DNA from 4 places in the Rhizobium sp. H4 genome. Region 1 is predicted to be linked to each of the others. Evidence: riboswitches for the same ligand, from Rfam matches in the RefSeq annotation. Region 1 holds a riboswitch; each other region holds the start of a gene.
What was found. Region 1 has a riboswitch for cobalamin ahead of bluB (5,6-dimethylbenzimidazole synthase). Riboswitches for the same ligand answer to the same signal wherever they lie in the genome.

Region 1 (5,246 bases):
CAACCGGTTCCGTGATCGCTGAAGCGATCGAGACCGTTACCCAATCGAGATCGTTAGGATGATCGGGATCGCTAGCACGATCGAGAGGTCAGGAGGAGCATTGATGCGCAGCTCGGTCGAGATCTACAATGTCAGGACGGGCAGGGCGCGTGAGGTGTGGCAGACAGATCGGCTGGTGGAAGCGCCGAATTATGCTCCCGACGGCTCCTATCTGCTGCTGAACGGTGACGGGCTGCTCTTCCGGCTTCCGCTCGATGGCGGCGAGGTTGTTCAGGTCGATACCGGCTTTGCCGTCAACTGCAATAATGATCACGGCATTTCGCCCGACGGGACCGAGATCGTCATTTCCGACAAGAGCGAGTTCGGCAAGTCAGCGATCTATATCCTGCCGATCGACGGCGGAACTCCGCGGCTCGTCACCCGGAACCAGCCATCCTACTGGCATGGCTGGTCGCCTGATGGCCGCCAGCTCGCCTATTGCGGCATCCGCGACGATCTCTTCGACATCTATACGATCTCCGTCGACGGCGGCGCCGAAACGCGGCTGACGCATGGCGAGGGCCGCAATGATGGGCCGGATTATTCCGCCGACGGGCAATGGATCTATTTCAACTCCAGCCGCACCGGCCTGATGCAGATCTGGCGCATCCATCCCGATGGCACCGGCCTCGAACAGGTGACCTCGGACAATTACGGCAACTGGTTCGCGCATCCATCGCCCAAGAACGACAAGGTGCTGATCCTGTCCTACGACCCCAGCGTTTTCGACCATCCGCGCGATCTCGATGTGCGGCTGCGGCTGATGGACATGGACGGCGGCAATCTGAAGACACTGTTCGAGCTTTTCGGCGGGCAGGGCACGATCAACGTGCCCTGCTGGTCTCCTGACGGCGAAGAATTCGCCTATGTCAGATACTTCCCGGCCGGTTAAGCTGCGGCCGCCGCCTTGCGCCGTTCGCGGGCGGAAACGGCGAGGTCTTCCAGCACGGCGACCGACATATCCCAATCGATGCAGCCGTCGGTGATGGACTGGCCGTAGACGAGCGGCTTGCCGGGGACGAGATCCTGGCGGCCGGCGACGAGGTTGCTCTCGATCATCATGCCTTTGATGTGGCGATTGCCTGCGGTGATCTGTGCGGCGACGTCCTTGACCACATGCGGCTGGTTCATCGGGTCCTTGTTGCTGTTGGCATGGCTGGCATCGATAAGGATGCGCGGGAGAACACCGAGCTTGACGGCTTCGCCGACGACAGCTTGAACATCGGCCGCTTCATAGTTCGGCCGCCTGCCGCCGCGCAGGATGATGTGGCAGTCCTCGTTGCCCTTTGTTGAGGCAATGGCAGCCTGCCCGTCCTTGGTGACGGCGGGGAAGTGATGCGGCTGCGAGGCGGCGAGGATGGCATCGAGCGCGACGCGTGCGCCGCCATCCGTGCCGTTCTTGAAGCCGATCGGGCAGGAGAGGCCGGAGGCGAGCTGGCGATGGATCTGGCTTTCGGTCGTGCGGGCGCCGATCGCCCCCCAGCTGACGAGGTCGGTAATGTATTGCGGCGTGATCGTCTCGAGGAATTCGACACCGGCGGGCAGGCCCATCGCATTGATGTCGAGCAGCAGGCGCCGGGCAATCCGAAGCCCTTCCTCGATGCGGTAGCTGCCATCGAGATGCGGGTCGTTCATCAGACCCTTCCAGCCGACCGTGGTGCGGGGCTTTTCGAAATAGACGCGCATGACGATTTCGAGATCACCGGAGAAGCGCTGCCTCTGTCGCACCAACCGCTCGGCATATTCGCGGGCGGCGGCAGGATCGTGGATAGAGCAGGGGCCGATGACGACGATCAGGCGGTCGTCCTTTCCCTCCAGAATCTTATGGATCGCATTGCGGTTACTGGTCACCGTCTCGCTGACGTCAGCGGTTCGGGGAATTTCCGCGAGGATATCGGCGGGTTTGGTCAGTGGGGTGATTTCGAGGATACGCAGATCGTCGATGGTATCGGACACGGTGTGGCTCCTGTTTGGTCATACCGTGCGGAAACAAAAAAGCCGCCAGGTAGACTAGCGGCTGTTCGGGTTGTCGTCGCGTCGACTTCAGTTACGCATGGACCCGCATCCGCTGGGAGCAGCGGTACCAATAAAATCGCGAGGCGTAGACGGAAGTGATCGACATGCGGCGTGTTTAGCGTGGCGGCCTCCCGTTGTCACGCAGAATCTGGCGGCCTGAAAGAGGGCTCCGGCGTGCAGCAATCCGTCTTCTGGCGGCAAGTTTCTTCAATGCATTTGCAAGCGTGGTCGTGACCAGCTGCTGGCTGTGCACTGGCCCGTCAGCGGGCAAATCGCTGTGCTGCCGGCGCTTGCCCGCGAAGTGCTTTCCTGAAATAGATGCTTCGTCAGGTGCCCGCTTTCGCGCGGGAGAATCGGGAATCCGGTGGAAGACCGGAACGTGCCCAACGCTGTAAGGCCGACGCCTGCCGCTTCATCATGCCACTGGCTTTTGCCGGGAAGGCTGCGGCAGACGGATGACGCCGAGTCAGAAGACCGGCCTGGCAAGATAGACCCAACCCGCGCGGACGGCGGGCGGTTGCGTTGTTGGGGATTTGACGATGCGACCCTTTGATGAGGATGCCATGTCGGCGGCATCCGGTTTTTCTCTGGCCGAACGCGAGGCCGTGTATCACGCGATCATGACGCGACGCGACGTGCGCAGCCAGTTCCTGCCCGATCCCTTGCCGGACGATGTCGTGGCGCGGCTCTTGACGGCCGCCCATCACGCCCCCTCCGTCGGCTTCATGCAGCCGTGGAACTTCATCCTGGTGAAGAGCGAAGCCGTGCGGGCGCGCATCCGGGACGCTTTTGCACAGGCCAACGAAGAGGCGGCACTGATGTTTGACGGCGAGCGGCGGCAGGCGTACCGCTCTCTCAAGCTCGAAGGCATCGTCGAGGCGCCGCTCGGCATATGCGTTACCTGCGATCCCACGCGCAGCGGCAGCGTCGTGCTGGGCCGCACGCACAATCCGCGGATGGATAGCTATTCGACGGTGTGCGCCATCCAGAACCTCTGGCTTGCGGCGCGCGCCGAAGGAATCGGCATCGGCTGGGTCAGCATCTTTCGCGAAGGCGAGCTGAAAACCATTCTCGGCATACCCGATCATATAGAGGTGGTCGCCTGGCTCTGCGCAGGCTTCGTTGACCGGCTGTATGACGAGCCGGAGCTTTCCGTCAAAGGCTGGCGCCAGCGCCTACCGCTCGAGGAGCTCGTCTTCCACGATGGCTGGGGACGGAGCGAGCCGTAGCGGTCACTGCTGTTGCGGCTGCGGGCCAGGTGTTGCCGGGTTGGCAAGATCGATCGAACCCTGGTCGCCTGCGAGGAATTGCGGGCCAACCTGCCGGACCTTGTTTTGCGCAGGGTCATAGGGACGCTCCGGGACTGACGGCCGGGGTGCCGTTGGCGCAGCCGCGGTATCTTTCGCCGGCGGATTGGTGCGGATCGTCGTGATCGAGCTCTGCTGCTGCGGTTCGCTCAGGGCCTGCTTGCCGCGCATCTCTTCGTAATAGGCGGCGAGATTGCAGGCGCAGGCATTTTTCTCGCCGGGCGCGCGGTTCTTATAGGCGAAGGCGTTCTGCATAGCGCTGTAGGGTGTGCCGGTTGCCACCGAAATCATGTTCGCGGCTTCCGTGCTCCTTACGTCGCGATAGAAAAGCTCGGTCTCGATGCCGGGGCACATCTTGGCGCAGGTCTCAGCATCGCGGCCGAAATCGACCGAAATGGCGTTCGAGCTGATCGGGAAGAAGCCGCCGTCGCAGCTGCGCACGCAGATGGTGCTGACCGGCGACATCATCTCGGCCCGCGGCAGGTCATAACGCGGATCGAACTCTTCACCGCCGCCGAGCGGAATGAAGGTATCGCCGCGCATCGCCTGTTCCTCGATGCTCGGGGCAGGATCGTTGGCGCTGCGATCGGACGGGGCGTAGAAATTCTCGCTGTTGCAGCCATTGCGCTCAAGAGCTGCCATCAGTTCGCGGCGCCCGCCGTCATCACCGCCCTGACTGCGCAGTTCGGCGCGACGATCCTGGAGATAGCGGATATTGTCGATCATCCGGGCTTCGGCCTGCGAGAGCTCGTCGCAATAATCGGCATTCTCGCCGCCGATCACCACCATGCTGCCCGAGGTGCAACCGTAGCTGCGCAGGTCGTTGCGGACCTTGCGCAGCTCGAGGTTCTGCTCGGCGATGGCACCAGCAAACTGGCGCGCTTCCAGACCATTGCCGTTGCCGATCGATCGCGGCAGGTCGGCGAGGCGACCGCGCAGGTCGTCGCAGATGGCGCTCGTCTGCGCGGCGACGGGCGTCGCGAAGGCAACGAGAAGCACAAAAGACAGGTTTCGGCGTTTCACGGCGTCGTCCCGGAATGAGCAAACGGTTGGTGGTCGAATGCGACGTCACTTCGCCGCGCGTTTCCTCTTAGCGTGTTTCTCTTAATAAGCTCAGAGAAATTCTTAGCGTATTTTCGCGATCTTATCCAGCAGAGGCCGGCGATTCCACGCGTCGCGCCAGACGTCGCTCGCGGACAGATCCGGTCGCGGACTGTCAGATCTGCTTCGAGCGCGCCATTTCGGCGTGCATCCAGCTTGAGTCTCCCCATGTCGAGAGCCAGATCATCAAATCGGTGAGTGCGGCGATGACGGGCAGGAGCAGTGTGTGGCTCATTCCGCGTGCGGTCTGGTTTTTCTCGGCCTCCCTGAGATGAGCCAATTCATCCTCTTGAATGGAGGCAATAAGGCCATGAAGCTCGGGGTCTCCGGCCGCCAGAAAGGCCAATTGATCCTCAAGGTGACGGTGAACAGTGCTTTCAACCGCCTCGGTACAGATCCAGACCATGTTACGTCCACCGAGGGCAGTCAGGAAACCCAGCAGGTAACCGCCGAGGCTCCAGAATGCCATGACGCGGCATGGCCTGGCCTTCCTGGACGGCATCGCGTCGCGAAACAGGCGGCAATGCTTGATCTCGTCATCTCGCATATCGCGGAGTGCAGGAACGATGTCGGGAAACAGCCTACGGGCCATCCAGATCTGTGCGCCATAAATGCGTATTGCGCCGAATTCGCCAGCATGATTGACCTTGAGAATACGACGTACGGTTACGGTTCGATCGCGCTTACCGGCGTTGCTCAACGGATTGTCCATGATCCACGCTGCCCCATAGTTCCCCCCTCGGCAATAGGCACCACTGCCGCTACTATCGTCAATGGTCGACA
Region 2 (5,246 bases), on a different contig from region 1:
TATTTCGAATTTTCGAAGCCCTTGAAGCTTGTGCCGCGTTCGACCGCCAGCAGGTTCGAGGCGCGGATCGCGTAGTAGGTCACCGTATAGAAATAGATATTGGTGAAATCGACGCCTTCCTCCGAACCATAGAAGATACGTTCGCGGGCGAGATAACCGTGCAGGTTCATCTGGCCGAGCCCGATCGCATGGCTTTCGTCATTGCCCTTCTCGATCGACGGAACCGAGGCGATATGGCTCATGTCGGAGACCGCCGTCAGCGCCCTGATGGAGGTCTCGATCATCCTGCCGAAATCAGCGGAGTCCATCGCCGCCGCAATGTTCAGCGAGCCGAGATTGCAGGAAATATCCTTGCCGAGATGCTTGTAGGAGAGGTCGTCGTTGTATTCGCTCGCTTCGCTGACCTGTAGGATCTCCGAGCAGAGATTGCTCATCGAAATACGCCCGGCGACCGGGTTCGCCCGGTTCACCGTGTCCTCGAACATGATGTAGGGATAACCGCTCTCAAACTGGATTTCGGCGAGCACCTGGAAGAATTCGCGCGCCTTGATCTTCTTCTTCGAGATGCGCGCATCCGCCACCATCTCCCGGTACTTTTCCGTCACCGAAATCTCGGTGAAAGGCACGCCATAGACGCGCTCCACGTCGTAAGGCGAGAACAGATACATATCCTCATTATTTTTCGCGAGCTCGAAGGTGATGTCGGGCACGACGACGCCGAGCGACAGCGTCTTGATCCGGATCTTCTCGTCGGCATTTTCGCGCTTCGTGTCGAGGAAGCGCATAATGTCGGGGTGATGGGCGTTGAGATAAACGGCGCCGGCTCCCTGACGGGCACCGAGCTGGTTGGCATAAGAGAACGAGTCTTCGAGCAGCTTCATCACCGGAATGATGCCCGAGGATTGGTTCTCGATCTGCTTGATCGGCGCGCCGGCCTCACGGATGTTCGTCAGCGACAGCGCCACGCCGCCGCCGCGCTTCGACAATTGCAGCGCCGAATTGATCGATCGGCCGATCGATTCCATATTGTCCTCGACCCGCAGCAGGAAGCAGGAAACCAGTTCGCCGCGCTGCTTCTTGCCCGCATTGAGGAAGGTCGGCGTCGCCGGTTGGAACCGGCCGGAAATGATCTCGTCGACCATATCGCGGGCAAGCGCTTCGTCGCCCCGTGCCAGGGTCAGCGCCACCATGCAGATGCGGTCCTCGTAGCGCTCGAGATAGCGCTTTCCGTCGAAGGTCTTCAGCGTATAGCTGGTGTAATATTTGAATGCGCCGAGAAAGGTCGGGAACCGGAATTTCCTCGCATAGGCCTGATCGAACAGGTCGCGGACGAAATTGAAGGAGTACTGGTCGAGCACCTCCTGCTCGTAATAGCCCTCGGTCATGAGGTAATCGAGCTTTTCCCTGAGATTGTGAAAGAACACCGTGTTCTGGTTCACATGCTGCAGGAAATACTGCTTCGCCGCCATGCGATCCTTGTCGAGCTGGATCCTGCCTTCGTCGTCATAGAGGTTCAGCATGGCGTTCAGCGCGTGATAGTCGAGCGTTTCCGCCGCTTTCACGGGGCGTTCGCCGGCGGGATGAGCAAAAGTGTTATGCGGTTTTGCGCCCGCATCCCGCGTCAGAGTTGTTCCCGTGTCCAAAACCGTTCCAATCCGTATCTGACGTTGACGACGTCCTCCTCCGTGCCGATGAGCTCGAACCTGTAGAGGTAGGGCACCTGGCACTTCCGCGAGATCACGTCGCCGGCAAGCCCGTATGTCTCGCCGAAATTGCTGTTGCCCGCGGCAATCACGCCGCGGATATGTCCTCGGTTCTCCGCATCGTTCAAAAAACGGATCACCTGCTTGGGAACGGCCCCCTTGCCGCCGTCGCCGCTATAAGTCGGCACGACGAGAACGAAGGGTTCGCGGATAGGGAGCGCCTCTGCGCCGCTAGCCGGAATGCGCGCCGCGCGCAGTCCGAGCCTGGCGACGAAGCGATGGGTATTCTCCGATCGGCTGGAATAATAGACGAGCAGCCCCATCGCCGTTTTCCGGTCAGGAGAGCGCGCTGATCATATCGGGACGGAAACCCGCCCAATGCCGCTCGCCGGCGATGACGACGGGCGCCTGCATGTAGCCGAGGCTGCGGACGCGATCGAGCGCTTCGGCATCCTGCGAGATATCGATGATATCGTAATCGACGCCCAGGCGGTCGAGGGCGCGATAGGTGGCGGTGCATTGGACGCAGGCAGGTTTGCTATAGACGGTAATGGTCATGATATTCCTCGTGACGATGCGATCGAGACACGCGATATCGATCGGAAATCTTTCGAAATCCCTCGAAACATTCTCGGATGGTTTGAAACGATGCGGCCGTTCAGCCGCCGGGCGTGATCCGCCCTCTGCCTGGCGCGGGTGGCGGCCTGAACTGCGATACTGACATGACTTCACCCCGAAGTGGCTGATGCGGAGGTTCGGGCCTGCGAAACGCGATGCGGATAAATCCGCAGTCATGCAACGCGACCTTCCGGACACCCCGCCGGTGGACGTTTCGTTCGAGGCAGGTCTCCTGGCTTGCGGGTCGAAGCATCCTGCCCAGCCTTCCCGGAGCATCATGCTCCAGTGACCTGAAATCGGACAGTTGCTCGCCGCTTACAGTTGCGGGGGCAGCTCCGGATTTGTCGCGCCATCATGGCGAAACGCACCGTATTCCCGTCTTAGCCCGCGATCCTGACGAATCGAAGGAACCTCTGAACACTAGATATAGTACGCGAATCCAAAATAACGTCAATGGATGGTTTGTACATCGCCTTACGGCAGGATTGAAATCGCTGCCTTCCTGTGAAGGACATGGATAACGAAGGCTTAAAGAAAACAGGCTGGCGGAGCCTCTTCCCTGCGTCATCCTCGGCCTTGTGCTGTCCAATTCGGACCGATGTGTGCCCCTCACCCTAACCCTCTCCCCCGTAAAAACGGGGAGAGGGGACGTGCCTTGTGAGAGCCGTGAGAGGGACGGAGAGGTCGCGACTATCTCCCTTCGCCCCGCCTGCGGGGAGAAGGTGGCGGCAGCCGGATGAGGGGCGGGCGGCGATCTCTTAAGGCGACAATCTTTTACTGCTTGTGCGTCCTTTGTCAGCGGCCTGAGAGTCGGCCTGTAGCCGCTCCCTGCGATTTGCGATTCCCGGTCAGGCCCAAATCGTCATTATCCCTTTACCCGAAGCAGCCTGAGCGCGTTGATCGTCACCAGCACGGTGGCGCCGGTATCGGCGAGAATCGCCGGCCAGAGGCCGGTGATCCCCATGATCGTCGTCACCAGAAACACCGCCTTCAGCCCGAGGGCGATGGTGATATTCTCCAGAATATTGCGCATCGTCCGTTTGGACAGTTCGATCATCCGCGCCACGTCGCCGACGCGTCCATGCAGCACGGCGGCATCCGCCGTCTCCAGCGCCACATCGGTGCCGCCGCCCATGGCGATGCCGATGTCGGCAGCGGCAAGCGCCGGCGCGTCGTTGATGCCGTCGCCGACCTTGGCGACAATGAAACCCTGACGTTTCAATTCGCCGACGACCTTCTGTTTGTCCTCGGGCATCATCTCGCCGCGCCAGTCGATGCCGAGCATGCCGGCAACGGCTGCCGCCGTCCGCTTGTTGTCGCCCGTCAGCATCATCGCCTTGACGCCCGCCGATTTGAGCGCGGAAAGCCCGGCTTCGGCATCCTCGCGCGGCTCATCGCGCATGGCGATCAGGCCGGCTGCCGCGCCGTTGACGAGCAGCACCGACACGCTCTTGCCTTCGTCGTTCAACGCGATGATACGCGCATCCTGATCTCCATCGAGCGCCCCGCGCTCGCGGGCGGCGGACGGCGACAGCAGATCCAGAGTCTCGCCCCCGACTTTTCCGGTGACGCCCTTGCCCGGCAGCGCCTCCAGCTCGAAGGCCGGCGGCACGGGAACACCGTCCGCCCGAGCACGATTGAGGATGGCGAGCGCCAGGGGATGGCTGGAGCCTTGCTCCAGCACCGCCGCGCGTGACAAGACCTGCGCCTCGCTCAATCCGAAGGAAATGATGTCGGTCACCTGCGGCTTGCCTTCCGTCAACGTGCCTGTTTTGTCGAAGGCGACCATGGTCACCTGGCCGAGGCTCTCCAGTATCGCGCCGCCCTTCATCAACAGCCCGCGCCGTGCGCCCGCGGAAAGCGAGGCGGCGATCGCCGCCGGCGTCGAGATGACGAGTGCGCAGGGGCAGCCGATCAGCAGGATGGCAAGGCCCTTGTAGACCCATTCGCCCCACGCGCCGGAAAGGAAGCTCGGCGGAACCACCGCGACCAATGCTGCAACCACCACCACGCCGGGCGTGTAATAACGAGAGAACCGGTCGATGAAGCGTTCCGTCGGCGCCTTCGATTCCTGCGCTTCCTCCACCAGCTTGACGACGCGGGCGATGGTGTTGTCGGCCGCGGCTGCGGTGACGCGAACCCGGAGCACTGCATCGCCATTCACTGTTCCGGCAAAAACCGCGGCATCGACACCCTTGCGCACCGGCGTGCTCTCGCCCGTCACCGGCGCCTCATCGATCGCACTCTCGCCCGATACGATGACGCCATCCGCCGAGATGCGGTCGCCGGGTCGCACCATGATGATCGCACCGACGGCAAGGCTCTCCGCCGGCACCTCCCGCGTTGCACCATTTTCTTCGAGCAGCGCATTCTTCGGCACCAGTGCCGTCAGCGATTGGATGCTTTGGCGCGCCTTGCCCGCCGCCACGCCCTCCAGCAGCTCGCCGACGAGGAACAGGAACACGACCGTCGCCGCTTCCTCTCCCGCATTGATAATGACGGCGCCGACAGCGGCGATCGTCATCAGCATCTCGATCGAAAACGGCGTACCGGCCATAGCCGCCATGACGGCGCGCCGCGCGATCGGCACCAGCCCGACCAGCATGGCAATGATGAAGACATAGGATGCAATCGCAGGCACCAGATGACCGACGGCATAGGCCGCGACGAGCGCCACACCCGAGAGGATCGTCAGCCGGCCCTTCCGGCTCTGCCACCATGGGCCGGCCATCGGCCCATGGTCGTGCCCGTGCAGGCCCTTGATTGCCTTATCGGCATTGCCATGATCGTGATCATGACCTTCGTGGTCGTGATCACCATGGTCGTGCCCCGCGTGATCATGGCCGTGATGATCGTGCGATCCGTGGTTTTGCGCCGGCGCGACGCTTCCGGCAAAGGGAGAGAGCGAATAACCGAGCCCCGTCA
Region 3 (5,246 bases), on a different contig from region 1:
AATCAGCGCGTTCTCGGTGATCTCCACTTCCAGGCGTTGCGGCGGCAGCCGGGTTGCCGACAGCACCTTGAGGATGCGGGATGTCAAGAGCTTGTCTTCCATCTGCACTGGCGAGACGTTGAAGGACAACATGACATGCGCCGGCCAGGTGAGCGCGTCGCTGCAGGCCTGGGCGAGCAGATCCTCGAACAAGGCGGTGATCATGCCGGTTTCCTCGGCAATGTCGATGAAGACCGGCGGCGGAATGTGGATGTCATCCTCGCCCGCCCAGCGCGCGAGCGCTTCGAAACCGCAGAGCTGGCCGGTCTTCAGGTCGATCAGCGGCTGATAGAAGGGCTTAATGTCTTTACTGGCGATTGCGGCGCGCAGTCTGGTTTCCAAGGAGGCGCGCTCGGCTACCTTGTCCTGCATTGAGGTTTCGAAGGCGAGAAAATGGTTGGGGCCGCGTGATTTGGCCTCGTACATGGCGAGGTCGGCACGATGGGCGGCATCTTCCAGCGGTTCGGTTCCCTCAGCCCAGCGATCGTAGCCGACGCTGGCGCCGACTTCGACGGCAAAGCCATCGATATGGATCGGTCGGGTCACGGCCTGGATCAGCAGCCTGGCGAAACGCTCCTCCCGTTGCGCGGTCAAAGCAAAGGCGACGATGATGAATTCGTCGCCCCCAAAGCGGTAGACGCAATCTGCATTGCCGAGCGCGCAGATGCGCCTGGCGACTTCGATGAGCAACACGTCGCCGCCTTTGTGGCCGACGAGATCGTTGACTTTCTTGAAGCCGTCGAGATCGACAGAGAAAATGGTGACGTTGTCGTCCCATTCCTCGACTTCGGCCTCGTCGTTCTTGATAGGCCGTGCGAGAGCCTTGCGCTCGAAGGCGTAGCGGTTCGGTAGCTTGGTCAGATGGTCATGAGTTGCCGTCCAATCGGCCTTCGCCTGAGCGGCGACGCGCAATTCCATTTCCTTGCGCAGGTCGGCAATACGCAGCACCGAATAGACGAAGCTCATAGCGCCAGCGATGCCGAGCCCAAGAACGAGCTTGTCGGCGCCATAGGCGCGGAAATGGGTCATGAATGAAACGAGGCTGTCGTCGAACCGGAGCAGCGTACCGAGGAGCCAGAGGGTTATCCCCAAACCGACGATCGACATGCATTGCCTTCCGGCTCTGCTCTGGAAAAACACCGGCATAATGCCTTCTCCATCTCCACCCCGCGTGGTGATATCACAAAAGTCTGAAATGTTCGTTGAAACCAGAAGGCGAATTTTCAGAGGGGTGGGTTTGCCGCTGCGGCATCAGAAGCCCCGATGGTATTGAGATACAACCGGAATTGCGTGGCGGCTGTTTGACGGATCTCGACCATAAGGAGAATAATTGCCGCAGGTGATTGGTACTGCAAAGATAGGATGAAGAACGAAGGCGAGCGTGCTATCGCATGCTCGCCCTTTCTCGTGCGTCAGGCGGTGACGATCAGCAGCGGAACGCTGACGATGAGACCGGCCAGAACCGTGAACGTGGCGAAGCGCATAAAACGCAGGCGCCGCGTCCGTTCTCCACTCCAATCATATGTCATTCTTCCATCTCCTTGGGACAAGGAAGGTAGTCCCCGGGCAACCGGGTTCAACAGGGATGACACAATTTGCTTGTGTAAGGCTGGATAAAATGCGGGTTCTCTAATGCTGGAAGCGCAGAGACCAGCGGCTGCCGTTGCTGGTCATGCGAAGGATGGCGAGCGGCTCGACGTCGCTCAGCCAGAAGGAGGAAGGCGGCGCCTGAAGCACATGTGCGACGGCCGCCCGGATGACAGCCGCATGGCTGACGGCGATGACGTGACCGCCGAGGGCCGATTGGGTGTCCATCCAGCCGACGACGCGCTTTCGCAGATCAACAAGGCTCTCGCCGCCGTGCGGTGCTGCTGCCGGCTCGGTCATCCAGGCCATGAGGCTTTCCGGCTCTTCCGCCTCGATCGCCGCGATCGGCCTGCCGGCCCAGCGGCCATGGTCGCAGTCGCGAAGCGACGGCTCTATCCCGGCCTGAAGCCGCAGCGCCTCGGCTGTCTCGCGGGCACGCAAGGCTGGGCTCGTGACAATACGGTCGGCACGGGGGAGGACGGCCATCCCGCCAGCTTCTTCAGCGGCCTTGCCTTCCAGCGGTTCGTCGAGCGGGAAAAGGGCCTTGCGACTCGCCGCCGTCGCGCCGTGGCAGATCCAGGTGAGGCGCGTGTTCACGGTCGTGCTGATCTCCGGATAGCGGTGGGGATGGCCCTTAGGCGTTTCGTGAAGTTTCGTTGACAGTCTCTTCGGCGTGCAGATATAACCGGGCTGTTGCGGGTTTGGAAGCCGGTGGAAATCCGGCGCGGTCGCGCCACTGTGACCAGCGTGTCGAAAGCTCTTCGCGCTGGAAGTCAGACCCTGCCGCACAAGCACTCTTTCGACTGAACGCGTCATTCCGGAGGAATACATGTCTGACACCACTTTCACGCCCGTCGCGGCACCAGCGCCGATCCCGGTCGGCGAAATCCTGCCCTGGGCGATCTTCGGCGGCCTGCTGATGCTCATCGCCATCTATTTCGTCGGCACCGAGGAAGGCGCGATGGCGCTGTTCAACGGCATGTATGTGCATGAATTCGTGCATGACGGCCGCCACCTTCTCGGCTTTCCCTGCCACTGAGGGAGTTCCCGACATGGTTGGAAACCTTTTGCTTCGCGGCATGTTCGCGGGCGTGATTGCTGGCATTCTCGTTTTCGCCTTCGCCCATATCTTCGGCGAACCGCTGGTCGATGCGGCAATCGCCTTCGAAGAGGCGAGCGCGCAGGCGGCCGGGCAAGCGGCCGAACCTGAAGTCGTCAGCCGCGCCACGCAGGCCGGTCTCGGCCTCTTCACCGGCGTCATGGCTTACAGCGTTGCCGTCGGCGGACTATTTGCCCTCGCCTTTGCTTTCGTGCACGGGCGCTTCAGCGCTCTTTCGGCGCGTGGCACCTCTGCTGTCATCGCCATCGCCGCCTTCGTGGCGATCGTGCTCGTTCCCGGTATCAAATATCCGGCCAACCCGCCGGCGGTCGGCAACCCCGACACGATCGGCGTCAGGACGGAGCTGTTCTTCCTGTTGATCGTCGTTTCGGTCGCGGCGCTGATTGCCGCCGTGGCGCTGTCGCGCCGCCTTTCCGAGCGTTTCGGGCTTTGGAACGGCGCGATCGTCGCCGCTCTCGCCTATCTCGTCTTCATCGGCGTCGTGCTTTATCTGCTGCCCCCGATCAACGAAGTGCCGGAGAATTTCTCGGCGATGGTACTCTGGCGGTTCCGCACGACCTCGCTCGGCATGCACGCGATTCTCTGGGCAACGCTCGGCCTTGCCTTCGGAGCGCTCGCGGAAAGACGGCTTGCCCTCAAGGGCGGGCTGCGGCCCGCCTTCCGGTGATCCGGCGCATCGGCAGGCTTGCGGCTCTCGCTCTGATCGCAAGCCTGTTCCCATTGCTTGCGGGAAACACGTCTGCCCATGAGCGCAGCGCCGACGGTAGCCATGCCGGCCTCGAGATCCCCGCCATTTCCCACGGCGAGATGGCGGTCATTTCCGATTACCGCAGCGGGATTTTCGGGCTGGCGTCGCGGGCGGTCGATACCAACGAACCGTTCCGCCGCGTCCTGAACTACGCCGAGATCCAGTATTCCTATTGTCTGTGGGGCCGGATGCCGGGCAGCGTGACGGACGAGGAAAGCCCTTTCAACGAATGCGCCCATGCCTATCTTGCGGCGACGAAAGCTGTATTGCTGTCGATGCGGGAGATGCCGCGGGAGGCGGCCGCGGCGGGTGAAATCATCTCGGCAATCGACGCGGATATGGCGCGACGCGGGCTCGCGCTCATCACCTGCCAGTTCAGCGGCGAGGCCTTCAACACCGCCGACATCGTCAAGCCAAATTGGAGCAAAGTGCCGCTTCATCCTGCCAGCATGGCATCGTTGACAGGATTGGCTGCCCTGTTCGGTCTTGCCGGCCTTGTGCTTAGACGCGTCTTGCGGCCGAAAGCTCAGTCGTCGGAATAGCGCTGTTCGCGCCACGGATCGCCATACATGTGGTAACCGTTCTTTTCCCAGAACCCGGCCTTGTCGGCGGGCATCAGCTCGATCTGGCGCAGCCATTTGGCGCTTTTCCAGAAATATAGATGCGGCACGACCAGGCGCATCGGGCCGCCATGGTCTGATGTCAGCGGCAGGCCCTCCCATGAGGTCGCCAGGATCGCGTCCTCGGCGGCGAAATCGGCAAGCGGCAGGTTGGTGGTGTAGCCGTCATAACTCGTCAGCAGGACGTAGGCCGCTTCCGGCTTCGGCATGGCGAGATCGAGCAGATCCCGCGTCGAAACGCCTTTCCAGTTGTTGTCGTAACGCGACCAGGTGGTGACGCAGTGGATATCGCTGACCTTGGTGCTCTGCTCGATCGCCTGGAAGGCCGCCCAGTTGAGCGTGAGCGGTGTTTCGACCAGGCCGCGGACATCGAGCCGCCAGCTGTTGGTGGAGATGACCGGCTGCTGGCCGAGATCGAGCACCGGCCAGTTCTTGACGAGGTGCTGACCGGGTGGCAGGCGCTCGGCTTCAGGACGGCTGACGCGGCCGGTCAGGAATTTTCCCTCCGCCGCCCAGCGGCGTTTGGAACTGGTCAGCTTGCTGTCGGAGGGCGTCTGGTCGTCGCTCATGAGCGGGTCTCCTTGGGATGCCGCAATAGGGCATTCGGCTCCCCGGGTGTCAAGTTTCGGCAGACCCTTGGAAATCCCCGTCTGTATCATTAGACTTGGAGCCCGTCGGGCGTGCCTTGCTGGGGAGTGGAGGCAGAAAGGGAGGAGCCGGATCTGTCTTCGAGATATCGCGCGATAGCGGCGCTTTTGGTAGTGCCGATAATCATTTTCGCCTTCTTCACCTATGGAAGCGCGATTGCGACGCGCGCCTACATGGAAGAAGCCTCGGCGCAGGCTGGAACGACGCTGCGTCTCGCGGTTTCGGCGCTCAGCGGCCACCTCAATCGCTACGAGGCGCTGCCGGCGCTGATTGCCGATCACGACGATATCAAGGAGCTGGTCAGCACCCCCGACGACGGGGCGTTGCGCGAGACTGCCAATCTCTACCTCAAGGAGATCAACGGGCTGTTGAAGTCGTCCGACATCTATGTCGTGAAGCCGGATGGGGAGACGATCGCCGCCAGTAATTATGATGGACCGGGAAGCTTCGTCGGGCAAAATTTCAACTACCGGCCTTATTTCCA
Region 4 (5,246 bases), on a different contig from region 1:
GCGAAAGGCAGAGCGAAGACGCCCTCGCGAAAATACGGATCTTTCTCGGGATCGCCCCAGCGAGCCCTCACCTCATCCTGAATCTGATTGGGAAGAGACGCCAGGAAGCTGTTGTAACGACTCAGGGATAACGTCTCGCGGATCACTCGGCCGTCATGCCCTGAATTGGTCGGCCCCTGCATCAGATGCCTGATCAGCGCGTCGCCGTCGGCCGGAATATCGGCGGCTGAATAACCCGCTGCTTTCATCGCCCGCAGCACCTCAATGCTGCCGGCCGGCGTATCCAGACCAACCCCGTTGCCGAGCCGGCCGTCGCGATTCGGATAATTCGCCATGACAAGGGCGATGCGCCGGTCACGCGCCGGTGTGGCGCGCAGCCGCGCCCAATTGGCGGCGAGTTCCGCCGTATAGCGCACCCGACCGGCGTCCGGTTCGCTGGCGACGATGTTGGTCTCGACCGCCGCATCGTAACGCGCCGCCGTCTTGAAGGAGACCGCCCGCGCCAGCACCCGACCGTCGACCTCGGGCAGCGCCACGTTCATGCCGAGATCGCGCGCAGACAGGCCTTGCGAGGAGGCCGCCCATGCGTCCCGCGACGAGGCCGACAGGATCGCCTGCAGCACGACCGCGCCATTCGCCTCCAGCACCGTCGGCTGCCGATCGGCGCCGGGTGCCGAGACCGCAAAACCGGTCGTGTTGATCACGACCTCGGGTTTCAGCGCCGAAAATACGCTTTCGAGAATGCCTGTGGAGACAGGATCCTTGAGGCTGTAGGCAAATACCGGCAGCGGCCGAAGACCAAGTGCCCGCAAGGCTTCGATCAGCGCTTCTACTGGTTTGGTTTCGCCGCTCTGCACAAGCGCGCGGTAGAAGCTGATGGCGACGACGGGGGATGTTGTGGGTTCGAGTTCCACCTTCTCCGTCCCACGCTCGGCGGCCGAAGGTGGCGCAACATGCGAACCGGCAACCCGCCGCCATTCCTCCACCCCGATCAGCCCCCGTCCCGGCCACCAGATGCCGGCCTTCATCAAAGGCACCGCCGGCGCCGGCTTCTGCGCGCCCGACAGCATCGCACCGGCATAATCGAGAAAGGCGCGTGCATTGGCATCGCCGCCCTCGATCAGATAGGTCCAGAGGGCATTGAGATCATCGAGCCCGATGTTGGAAAACGGAGTCAGCCCCGCATCCGGCCTGGCGTCACCCGGCAGCACTGCAACCAGCGCGCCGCTGCGGGCCGCACAAGCATGCAGCGCCTCCAGCGCATAGTGGAAATAGCTGGCGCCGCCCAGCGCGCGCACGATGATGAGCTTGGCGTGCCGCGCCGTGCGCTCGACATAGGTATCGACCGACATCGGATGCTTGAGGCTCATCAGGCTGGCGAGCCGCAGCGAATGCGGCCCACCGCAGGCGCGATGGGCGGCCGCGATCGCCGCCAGCTCGCTGTCGGCCGCCGACAGGAACAGGATCTCGCCCGGGGTCTGCCCGAGGTCGATCGCCTCCTCGCCGTCGCTGATCGTTCCCTGCTGGGCCAGAAGCAGATGCATCGATTACGCCAGCGCCTCGATCGCCGTCCTCACGGCGTCCTCATCCATCTCGTGCAGGCCGATGACGACGAGGCGCGTGGCGCGCCTTTCATCGGCTGCCCAGGTACGATCGAAATAGTGATCGATGCGGCTGCCGACCGCCTGAAGCTGCAGGCGCATCGGCTTCCCGGAAACGTCGACAAAGCCCTTGAGGCGCAGCACGTCATGGGCTGATATGATCGCCTTCAACTGTTCAACGAAGCCGGCAACATCGGCGATCGGGCCAAGCTCGACGACGAAGCTGTCGAATTCATCGTGATCGTGCGGCGCGCCGTCCTCATGCTCCAACTCGTGGTGCGACTTGCGGTTGGCCAGATCATTCTCCGTGCCGATGCCGAGGCCGAGCAGGATGCCGGCCGGCACCTCGCCGTTTCTCGCCTCGATCATCACGGGCCTGCGCTGGGTGCGGGACGCGACCTCGTCGCGCACGCGGCCGAGGCCCGCCACATCGATCAGGTCGGTCTTGTTGAGCACGATCAGATCGGCGCAGGTCAGCTGATCCTCGAACAGCTCCTCGATCGGACTCTCGTGATCGAGCGATTCGTCCTCGCTGCGGGCCGCCTCGACGGCATCGTGGTCGTCGGCGAAACGGCCGGCAGCAACAGCAGCGCTGTCGACCACCGTGATGACGCCGTCGACGGTCACCTGGGTGCGGATGTCAGGCCAGTTGAAGGCGGCGACCAGCGGCTGCGGCAAGGCGAGGCCCGAGGTTTCGATGACGATATGGTCGGGCCGCTGTTCACGCTCGAGCAGCTTTGTCATCGTCGGAATGAAATCGTCGGCAACGGTGCAGCAGATGCAGCCATTGGTCAGCTCGATGATATCGTCCTCGCTGCAGTTTTCGGCCCCGCAGCCCTTCAGCACGTCGCCATCGACGCCGAGATCGCCGAACTCGTTGATGATGAGCGCGATTTTTTTGCCGCCGGCATTGGTGAGCAGGTTGCGGATCATCGTCGTCTTGCCGGCACCAAGAAAGCCGGTGATGACGGTTGCGGGAATCTTCTGGTTCATGAAACTTCAACCCTTCATTTTCAGCGGCAGGCCTGCCGCGATGAAATAAACTTCGGCGGCTTTCGCCGCGATCAACTGGTGCAATCGGCCGGCATGATCGCGAAAATCCCGCGCCATGCGATTGTCCGGCACGATGCCGAGGCCGACCTCGTTGGAGACGAAGACCAGCCGCGCCTTTGCTCGCGCCACGAAATCCCCAAGCGCGGCAAACTCCGCTGCCATGTCCCGCTCTTCCATCATCAGGTTGGTGACCCAGAGCGTTAGGCAGTCGATGAGCACCACACGGTCCTCGCCGTCGATGGCGGCGAGCTTGCCGACAAGATCGAGCGGCTCCTCATGCGTGGTCCAAGACGGGCCGCGGTCGGCCTTGTGGTGGGCAATGCGCGCCCGCATCTCCTCGTCCCACGCCCGGCCGGTCGCGAGATAGTGGCGATCAAGGCCGGTCGAAACGACGAGGGATTCGGCGAATTGCGATTTGCCTGAGCGGGCGCCGCCGAGGATGAAGACGGTGGTGAATGGGGCAGTCGTCATGAGCAAACGGTCCCTTTGCTGGAGGCGGCATCCCACCTTCTGCCCTCATTCCTGTGCTTGTCACAGGAATCCAGCAACGGCGCGTCGGCGCCGTGAATGACTCTATTTGACGTAATAATTCTCCTGTGCCCAAAGACTTGGGCACGCTGGATTCCTGGGACAAGCACAGGAATGAGGGAGGAGAGGTAAGCGCCTTGCAAGAGCCTAGCGTCAGCAAGCCTCGAAACGGCACCAGTTGATCGCGCCGCACCAGGCAGCGCCGAATTCATTCGTTCAGCCAAAACAACCTCCGTGCTGGCAGCGGGCCACTTGCCCAGGGTGGGCTTTTCGCCCGGCACGGAAGGCAGGTCTCCTGGCTCGCGGTTATCGGCCGCGATCGGGGCGGACCGGAAAACCGGTCGCCCCTGATCGTGCCAGCGGATCCGCCTCGCCTTCCCGGCTGCATCGGTGAAAAGGTGGACGATTCGTAGAGATGGAGGCGTCCGACCCCGGTTGATCACCATGCATTTCCAGTGGCTTTTCCGGCATGCGCTCCTTCCGCCCGCCTGCACCATTGCAGGCTGCCGGCCGAAAGAGCTCGATGCCGGATGGAAGACCCTGACCGCTCTACAGTCGCGGGGTCGGCTGTGATGAAGGCGCCCGGCTTGGGTCCGCCCCGTCACATTCCCTTTTCATCCGGAAAGGCAACTGCCGATCCGGAACCATCCGTTATGTCGGGATGGCAAAACGACCATCCGTTGAGGGATGGTTAGGCAAGCCAGGGGATGGAGTCAACGGCCTTGGTGTGACGGCGACGATGGCCGGTCGGAGGAGGATCTCGCATAAAAACGACTTATCCTAGATAAAAAGTCGTCTTATATCAGAGACTTACGTCATAAAAATTTATCCCGCGCGCCGGCTTTTCGCCGCAATTGCGTTGCAAGCGGACGGCACCGCCGCCCTTGACCGGGCCTCTCCCCGCCTAGTTGTCTAGCCATGCTTATGAAATTGGATCGGCGCCGCCTGCGCGCGCTGCGTGTTTTCTTCGATCCGGGCCGGGTGCGTGCGCTGACCCGCCGCAGCGAAGTCGGCCTGTCGCTGGCGGGCGCCGTCGTCGGCATCGCCTCCGGGCTCGCCGTCACCGGCATGAGCTTCGTCTCCAACGAACTGCACCAGCTGGTTTTCGGCATCGCCGACAGCGAAAGATTGAGTTCGTCGGTGATCGACGACAAGATGCTGCTGCTGACTGCCCCCGTGATCGGCGGTGTCCTGCTCGGCTTGCTTCTTTTCGTGCTGGCAAAACGGCGCAAGAAGCCGATGGTCGACCCCATCGAGGCCAATGCGCTGCATGGCGGCCGTCTCTCCCTGACCGACAGCATCATCGTCGCCGTCCAGAACCTGATCTCCAACGGCTTCGGCGCCTCAGTCGGCCTGGAGGCCGGCTATACCCAGCTTGCCGCCGGCATTGCCTCCAAGTTTGGCCTGAAGCTGCAGCTGCGCCGCTCGGATCTGCGCATTCTCGTCGGCTGCGGCGCAGCCGGCGCCATCGCCGCCGCGTTCAACGCGCCGCTGACCGGCGCCTTCTACGCCTTCGAACTGATTATCGGCACCTACACGATCGTCTCGCTGACCCCGGTCGTCGTCTCCGCCCTCGTTTCCACCCTCATCGCGAGATTGCTTGCCGAAGGCGATTTCACCATCGATATCGGCAGCTTCGGCTCGGTCGTGCCGGCCGATTATGTCCCGGCGCTGCTGCTCGGCGTCTTCTGCGCCGGCGTTGGCATTCTTCTCATGCAGGGCGTGGCCTTCGTCGAGGAGCTTGCGCGCAAAAGCTCGATCGCCCCGCCCTTTCGCCCGGCGCTCGGCGGCATCATCGTCGGACTTCTCGCGATGATCTCGCCGCAGGTGCTATCGGCCGGTCACGGCGCACTGCACCTCAACCTTTCCCGCGACGTGACGATGCCGTCGCTGATCAGCCTCTTTCTGCTGAAATCGCTGGCCTCGGCAATTTCGATCGGTTCCGGCTTCAGGGGCGGCCTGTTTTTCGCCTCGCTGTTCATGGGCGCCCTGCTCGGCAAGCTCTTTGCCTATTGCGGTCCCTATTTCGCCGATGCGACGCTGACGCCGGTCATCTACGCCGTG

Region 2: it holds a riboswitch for cobalamin, as region 1 does, so the genes downstream of both, nrdH (glutaredoxin-like protein NrdH) here and bluB (5,6-dimethylbenzimidazole synthase) in region 1, are expected to answer to the same signal.
Region 3: it holds a riboswitch for cobalamin, as region 1 does, so the genes downstream of both, C4N04_RS10540 (CbtB-domain containing protein) here and bluB (5,6-dimethylbenzimidazole synthase) in region 1, are expected to answer to the same signal.
Region 4: it holds a riboswitch for cobalamin, as region 1 does, so the genes downstream of both, cobU (bifunctional adenosylcobinamide kinase/adenosylcobinamide-phosphate guanylyltransferase) here and bluB (5,6-dimethylbenzimidazole synthase) in region 1, are expected to answer to the same signal.

What each region holds. Positions count from the first base shown of each region.
Region 1 covers NZ_PSOW01000007.1:66,420-71,665, forward strand. The annotation lists gene C4N04_RS12530 (NAD+ synthase) at 1-22, shown strand, start outside; gene C4N04_RS12535 (TolB family protein) at 104-931, shown strand; gene C4N04_RS12540 (3-deoxy-7-phosphoheptulonate synthase) at 928-1,995, opposite strand; cobalamin riboswitch at 2,367-2,553, shown strand; gene bluB (5,6-dimethylbenzimidazole synthase) at 2,595-3,284, shown strand; gene C4N04_RS12550 (DUF2865 domain-containing protein) at 3,288-4,385, opposite strand; gene C4N04_RS12555 (demethoxyubiquinone hydroxylase family protein) at 4,579-5,175, opposite strand.
Region 2 covers NZ_PSOW01000034.1:8,602-13,847, reverse strand. The annotation lists gene nrdE (class 1b ribonucleoside-diphosphate reductase subunit alpha) at 1-1,643, opposite strand, end outside; gene nrdI (class Ib ribonucleoside-diphosphate reductase assembly flavoprotein NrdI) at 1,622-2,026, opposite strand; gene nrdH (glutaredoxin-like protein NrdH) at 2,040-2,261, opposite strand; cobalamin riboswitch at 2,526-2,751, opposite strand; gene C4N04_RS31020 (heavy metal translocating P-type ATPase) at 3,187-5,246, opposite strand, start outside.
Region 3 covers NZ_PSOW01000005.1:360,916-366,161, forward strand. The annotation lists gene C4N04_RS10530 (bifunctional diguanylate cyclase/phosphodiesterase) at 1-1,185, opposite strand, end outside; gene C4N04_RS10535 (histidine phosphatase family protein) at 1,669-2,223, opposite strand; cobalamin riboswitch at 2,279-2,429, shown strand; gene C4N04_RS10540 (CbtB-domain containing protein) at 2,456-2,665, shown strand; gene C4N04_RS10545 (CbtA family protein) at 2,679-3,413, shown strand; gene C4N04_RS10550 (hypothetical protein) at 3,410-4,036, shown strand; gene C4N04_RS10555 (sulfite oxidase-like oxidoreductase) at 4,021-4,683, opposite strand; gene C4N04_RS10560 (sensor histidine kinase) at 4,795-5,246, shown strand, end outside.
Region 4 covers NZ_PSOW01000011.1:178,656-183,901, reverse strand. The annotation lists gene cobN (cobaltochelatase subunit CobN) at 1-1,544, opposite strand, end outside; gene cobW (cobalamin biosynthesis protein CobW) at 1,548-2,594, opposite strand; gene cobU (bifunctional adenosylcobinamide kinase/adenosylcobinamide-phosphate guanylyltransferase) at 2,601-3,125, opposite strand; cobalamin riboswitch at 3,450-3,846, opposite strand; gene C4N04_RS18690 (chloride channel protein) at 4,101-5,246, shown strand, end outside.